2 regions of the Peribacillus sp. B2I2 genome follow, and region 2 is predicted to be linked to the other one. Evidence: predicted binding sites of a transcription regulator. Region 2 holds the regulator's gene; the other holds the start of a gene.
What was found. The regulator NrdR, encoded in region 2, represses ribonucleotide reductase genes. The targets are predictions, from matches to a motif close to AACACNATATATNGTGTT.

Region 1 (3,428 bases), 350 kb from region 2:
ACAGGTCATGCAGACCCATTACACCAAGTCCAACCCGTCGCTCGCCCAGTGCCTGTTTTTTGTTTTCATCCAAGAAATAAGGAGTTGCGTCAATGACATTGTCCTGCATACGCACACCGACTTCGACGGTCTGCCTAAGTTTCTCGAAATTAACGGTTTTGTTATCTTTATCGGCCATTTCAGCCAAATTGACAGCAGCAAGGTTACATACTGAATATGGGGCCAATGGCTGTTCGCCACATGGGTTCGTAGCTACGACCTGTTGACCGTATGCTTTGGCGTTCGTCATTTCATTAGCATTATCGATAAAGAAAATACCTGGTTCAGCAGAATATGTTGCACAAATGTTTATTAAGTTCCAAAGCTCTTTAGCCCGGATTTTACGGTAAACACGAACTTTGTGACCCATTCTCTCCCATTCGCGAACATCACCGACATTATGCCATTCGGCATTATAAATAGCCATTTCTTCGGCATTATAGCTTTCAACATCAGGAAAACGCAATTCGTATTCCTCATCTTTTTCTGCCGCTTCCATAAATTCCTTAGTTAAGCAAATCGAAATGTTGGCGCCAGTTAGAAAATCGGAATTATGGACACTGTACGTTCCGCCTGTACGGATCTTTTCCTCTGCATCCCTAATGATTTTCTCGCTAAATCCACCTAGACCAGGAATCTCTTTATAATTGATGATTCCTTGATACATAGCCGTTTCCTGTTCGGTGTGCGGCGTGAATTTCAATTTATCCGTCGCATATTTCTTGATGGCCTCATCTTTAGTGTTTTCCACTAGATAACGAAGGATCCTTGGATTTTGCATTTTAGAGATGATGAACTCTGCAATATCAGGATGCCAATCAGCGAGCATGATCATTTGCGCACCGCGTCTGCTACCGCCCTGTTCAACAAGATGCGTCAATTTCGCAATATCATCAAGCCATGACACTGAACCCGAGGATTTTCCATTTACCCCTTTTGCCAGAGTGTTCCTTGGACGCAATGTCGATCCGTTCGTACCCACTCCGCCGCCGCGGCTCATGATTTCCATCACTTGTTTCCTATGTTCTGAAATTCCCTCACGTGAATCAGGTACGAATGGCATCACATAGCAGTTGAAATAAGTAACATCCGTATTGGAACCCGCACCATATAATACTCGACCTGCCGGGACAAAATTAAGGTTCTTTAATTCTTCATAGAATTTATTGAACCATTCCGTTCTTTTTTCTTCAGTGGTTTCCACTGAAGCCAAGCCTGTTGCATTACGTTTCGCAATTTGTTCATAGTATATTTCAAGCGGTTTTTCGATAATATCCAGCGGACGGTTTACAATCCCCGTCTCCACTTCTTCCGGATTATCCAATACGCCGCGGAATTCTTCATCCACCAATACCTTGGCTTTTTTGGTTTCCCAATCTATTTCAACGATGTGACCGAGACCCCGTGCTGGGAATTTCGGATCTTCCTTGATCGTCAACACTACGAAATCGCCTGCCGAGAGTGTGATTTTTTCAGTATCCTTAAAAGAATAGCGGTCAAGCATGACTAGACGGGACACTCCCTTATGCGCCATTTTCATATCAGCCGTTACAGGGTGAACCTGGGGAAATAAAGAAATATCCTTATTCAACCTTTCTAGATCAACCTTTAAAGCTTCTTTTATTACAACCGACATAATTCCCTCTCCTTTATATGTTTCAAGATCCGTTCTTGCCGCCGCAAAAATCTATATGTAGCCTTACATGTCCGTTTCGCTTAACAAGTACCCTAAATTTATCATAGCGAAACTCAAAAATCAACATATAGTGTCGCATTAAATATTTCAACTACTATATATTGTGTTTGTTTTGAATGACTTTTAATTTTGTCAAACGATAAATCAATTAATATAGTTAGCAAAAGGGAGGAAAATGTCGATTTACAATAATTTTTCATCAGATTTCAATTAATTTGGACCTTGCTTTTTCCCCATCCCTTTTAGGACTTATTCCTGCAAGGAATAGCTTATTTGGTAAACAAATCTGAAAAAACTTTTTTATTTTCCACTTTAATTATTCTGCTTCTTCTATCTCATGAAATTCCATTCATCGCTTTCATATTTGCTTTCTGCAATGGCCTTCACTTCCAGCAATTGTTGTTCAGTGAGGACGTATGGTTCTAGATCGATCGATAGTCCTTCGGCAAAACCTTTTTCAAAAGCAACTTTCGCTTCGGGGATGGTAATCTTTCTTCCGGCAATGTCATTCATGGCTACAGCTTTGTTTTTTAAGTTTTTTTGCATTCTCTCTTTAACCCTGTCATTTGAAAATTTAAATACGCTAAAGAGCTTTTCATCATCAAGTTCAAGCAAAATGGCCCCGTGTTGAAGGATGACGCCCTTTTGCCTGGTTTGTGCGCTGCCAGCGACCTTCCTGCCCTCAACGACCAGTTCATACCAGCTTGGAGCATCAAAGCAGACGGAAGACTTGGGCGCTTTTAAAGCCGCTTTTTCCTGCTCGGTTCGAGGCACAGCAAAATAAGCATCCAATCCAAGATTCCTGAACCCCATTAATATTCCTTCAGATATGACACGATATGCTTCAGTAACGGTAGTTGGCATTCCCGGATAGGATTCTGGAACGATTACGCTATAAGTCAATTCATGCTCGTGCAGCACCGCTCGCCCTCCTGTTGGTCTGCGAACAAAACCGAGGCCTTGCCTTTTGACCTCTTCCATATCGATTTCCGCTTCTGCCTTTTGAAAATAACCAATCGACAATGTCGCTGGATCCCAACCATAAAAGCGTATGATTGGCGGAATTTCCCCTTTGCTTTGCCAATTTAAAAGCGCTTCGTCCATCGCCATATTAAAAGCCGGTGAACAATTTCCAGAATCTATAAAACCCCATTTTTCTTTAGTCATCCTAAACCCTCGTTTCAATAGACTGTTTTTCAGTAATTCCGTTATACCCCACAAAAAACTCACATGTAGTAGTTTAACAGACTTTAACACTCTAAAAAAGAAAGTGCTATCAAGTCGATAAAGAATTTGATGAAAATTCTTTTTGATTATTAAGTAAAGCAATTATATAATAAGTATTGTCTGTATTCGTTAAGGTAGAAGGGAGTTTTAATGTTTGGAATTATTATATACACTGCTCATCATCTTGGGAGTGGTTATTGCGTATTCACTTTTTAATTGGTACCGCCAGCGTAAAATCGTTAAAACATTAACACAGGACGAATTTATCGCTAACTACAGAAAAGTGCAACTGATCGATGTTCGGGAACCGAATGATTTTGATAATGGTCATATCTTAGGCGCAAGAAACATCCCTATGACGCAAATGAAAACTCGCTTGGTCGAAATTAGGCCGGACAAGCCTGTATACTTGTACGCTCAAAGCGAAATCATCAGCGGAAGAGCTGCAGCCATGCTATACAAAAAG
Region 2 (3,428 bases):
GATACATTCTTATACAAATGATCAAAATAATATCGATAACCCGCACAAAGACTTAAGACGAGCCCGTGCCGCTGCGGAAAGCATCATTCCTACCACCACAGGGGCTGCAAAAGCCATCTCCCTGGTGTTGCCTCAATTAAAAGGCAAACTTCATGGAATGGCGATACGCGTACCGACACCTAACGTATCTCTAGTCGATCTTGTTGTGGACCTAAACCGTGATGTCACGATTGATGAAGTGAACCAAGCGTTCATCGACGCTTCGGAAAATGAACTTAAAGGAATCATGGAATTCACGATGGAACCTTTAGTTTCCAGCGATTTCAAAACTAATCCTCACTCTGCCATCATCGATGGTTTGACAACGATGATGATTGGGAACAGGAAAGTGAAAGTCCTGGCTTGGTATGATAATGAGTGGGGTTACTCCAACCGGGTAGTGGACCTTGTGAAATTAGTTGCGTCCGAGTTGAAAAAAACTTCAGAAGTCGAGTTAACAGTAAAATAATGAATATAAACGGGCCTGCTAAAATTTTTTAGCGGGCTATTTTTCATTCATTGATCAATCAATTCTGGCGGTTTTAAGGCGTTGAATAAACCCGAAAACAGTAATCTTCCTCAAATTTGACCCTTCACTATAACCCTATTACATTTAAAGTTTATCTTTCCAAAAATTTAATTTGGAGTTGCAAAAAAAATTCAAACCATATATACTATGAATCGTGAACTTCTTCAAAAGCGGTTTGCATGATGGCTACTTAAAGGGTTAGGACCTCTTTGGACTAACTTTCCCCCGTGGTAGTTATCAGACTTAATTTTTAATCATGGTAAGGGGGAAGCTTAATATGGAAACAGCTTACACTATGGAAACTATGGGTAGACATGTCATTTCTGAACTTTGGGGTTGTGACTTTGAAAAACTGAACAATATCGATTTAATTGAAAAGATTTTTGTTGATGCTGCTTTGAAATCAGGTGCAGAGGTAAGAGAAGTTGCCTTTCACAAGTTTGCTCCACAAGGAGTTAGTGGGGTTGTCATCATTTCTGAATCACACTTAACGATTCACAGTTTTCCAGAACACGGCTATGCTAGCATTGATGTCTATACATGCGGTAACTTGGATCCGAATATTGCGGCAGATTATATTGCAGAAGCTTTGAACGCGCAAACACGTGAAAACATAGAATTACCACGTGGATTAGGTCCTGTACAAATGAAAAAAGCCAATATAAGTGCCCTATAAAAAAACACGTATACACAGAGATGCCATGGGTGCATCTCTTTTTTAATTTTATAGGGTAAGATAGCCATGAACAAAAAGACTTTGATAAAGGTGCTTCAAGTGCATGACAAAAAGTGCCTACTGCTGGAAGTTACACTTTTTACTTGTACTGGCCGTTCCTTTTAATATAAGATTAAGGTAGAAAAGTAATTCCTTGGGGAACATTTAGATAGGGGAGTCCTACATAAAATACGGAGCTGATAATGATGAAATGCCCATCATGTCAATATAACGGAACAAGAGTGCTCGATTCCAGGCCAGTCGATGAAAGTAAATCGATTCGACGACGCCGTGAATGTGAGGCATGTGGTTTTCGATTCACGACATTTGAAAAGGTGGAGGAAACACCTCTTATTGTAGTGAAAAAGGGCGGGACACGGGAAGAGTTCAGTCGTGATAAAATCCTGCGTGGCTTAATCAGGGCTTGCGAAAAACGTCCGGTTCCCTTGAAAGAACTAGAGCAAATTACCAGTTATGTAGAAAAAGAACTGCGCAATCAGGGCATAGCGGAAGTGAAAAGCGACAGTGTCGGCGAAATGGTGATGGATAAGCTGGCAGAAGTCGATGAGGTGGCCTATGTTCGGTTCGCATCCGTCTATCGGCAATTTAAAGACATCAATGTCTTTATCGATGAATTGAAAGATTTAATAAATAAAGAAAGAAAGTAGAGCTGAAGATTTACTTTGGCTCTTTTTTCACTACATCTTTTGAAAGGTTTGAATGGAGATGTCAATGCATTGGCAAGAATTGCTCCCAGCGGATTCATATTTGGTCTCATCTGCGGGGCTGCTTCATGATTATGATCGGAAAATACTGACCCGACTATATCAACCTCTTATTGGACCTATCTGTATCAGCCTTTATATGACGTTGTGGAGTGAGTTGGAGGAAAACAGGCTATGGTCGGAAACCTCCTCACACTATCAATTAATGAATACCATCGGCCTTAAGTTAGGTGATATTTACGAAGCACGGCTTTTACTTGAGGGAATCGGTTTGTTGAATGTATATAAGAAATCGGAGAATGACACGAAGGAATTTATCTATGAGTTAAACCCGCCGCTTTCCCCCCAGCAATTTTTCACGGATGGAATGCTGAATATCTACTTATACAAAAAAATAGGTAAAGTACAATTCAACCGGTTGAAGAGATTCTTTTGTGATGATCATATCTTAACGGATCAATATGAAAGTGTGACTAAATCTTTTGCGGAGGTATTCTCATCAGATCACTTGGACTCTTTATATGTAACGGATGAAGCGAAAAATGAATGGAAACCGATGCCTGAACAGCAATTCATCGATCGGGCGGATGGCGTCGAACCAACGGGGTTTGACAACTTATTTGATTTTGAACTTTTATTTGCCGGGATGAAATCCTCGATCGTACCGAAAAAGGCCTTTACCCCGAAAATAAAAAGTACGATTGCCAAGCTTGCTTTTTTATATGGCATTGATCCGCTTGAAATGCAAAAACTAGTAATGGATGCCGTTTCATTGGATGATGAGATCGATGAGGAAATGCTTAGGAAGGCGGCGAGGGACTGGTATCAGATCGAACGGCAGGCCGATATGCCTTCCCTTGTCAATCGCGTGCAGCCGATCCGTGAACGGACACAAAAAGAAGAACCGAAAACGCAGGAACAAGAGCTGATCCGTCATTTGGAGACGATTTCTCCAAGGGAGCGGCTGATGCAATTGTCAGGCGGTGCTGAGCCATCAAGCGGTGATTTGAAAGTGGTGGAGGGCGTGATGATCAATCAAAAGCTGAATCCGGGTGTCGTCAATGTCTTGATTGAATATGTCATGCTCAAAACGGATATGAAGTTCACGAAGGGCTATGTGGAAAAGCTGGCAGGCCATTGGGCACGGCTGAAGGTCTCCACGGTCATCGAGGCGATGGAACTGGCTAAAAATGAACACCGGAAATATCAGGACTGGGCTCAAGGAAGCAGGAATGTTGCGAAGGGCGGCCGGAAAAAGACGATACGGGAAGAAGTGGTTCCGGAGTGGCTTGAGAAAAAAGAAGAAGCACCGCAGGAGCAGAATGCGGATCAGCCTGAATTGAATGCCCAGAAACGTGAGCTTCAGGAGAAATGGAAGCAGTGGAAAGCTGGAGGTGAAATGAACGATGGAAAAGATTAA

Region 1: the regulator NrdR is predicted to act here: its motif matches at 1,826-1,843, upstream of ABIE66_RS18045 (vitamin B12-dependent ribonucleotide reductase).

Annotation. Positions count from the first base shown of each region.
Region 1 is NZ_JBGCCB010000001.1:3,661,823-3,665,250, forward strand. Features, by position in the region: gene ABIE66_RS18045 (vitamin B12-dependent ribonucleotide reductase) at 1-1,675, opposite strand, end outside; gene ABIE66_RS18050 (lipoate--protein ligase family protein) at 2,066-2,902, opposite strand; gene ABIE66_RS18055 (rhodanese-like domain-containing protein) at 3,117-3,428, shown strand, end outside.
Region 2 is NZ_JBGCCB010000001.1:4,016,045-4,019,472, reverse strand. Features, by position in the region: gene ABIE66_RS19870 (glyceraldehyde-3-phosphate dehydrogenase) at 1-508, shown strand, start outside; gene speD (adenosylmethionine decarboxylase) at 864-1,244, shown strand; gene nrdR (transcriptional regulator NrdR) at 1,490-1,951, shown strand; gene ABIE66_RS19855 (replication initiation and membrane attachment family protein) at 2,016-3,428, shown strand; gene dnaI (primosomal protein DnaI) at 3,415-3,428, shown strand, end outside.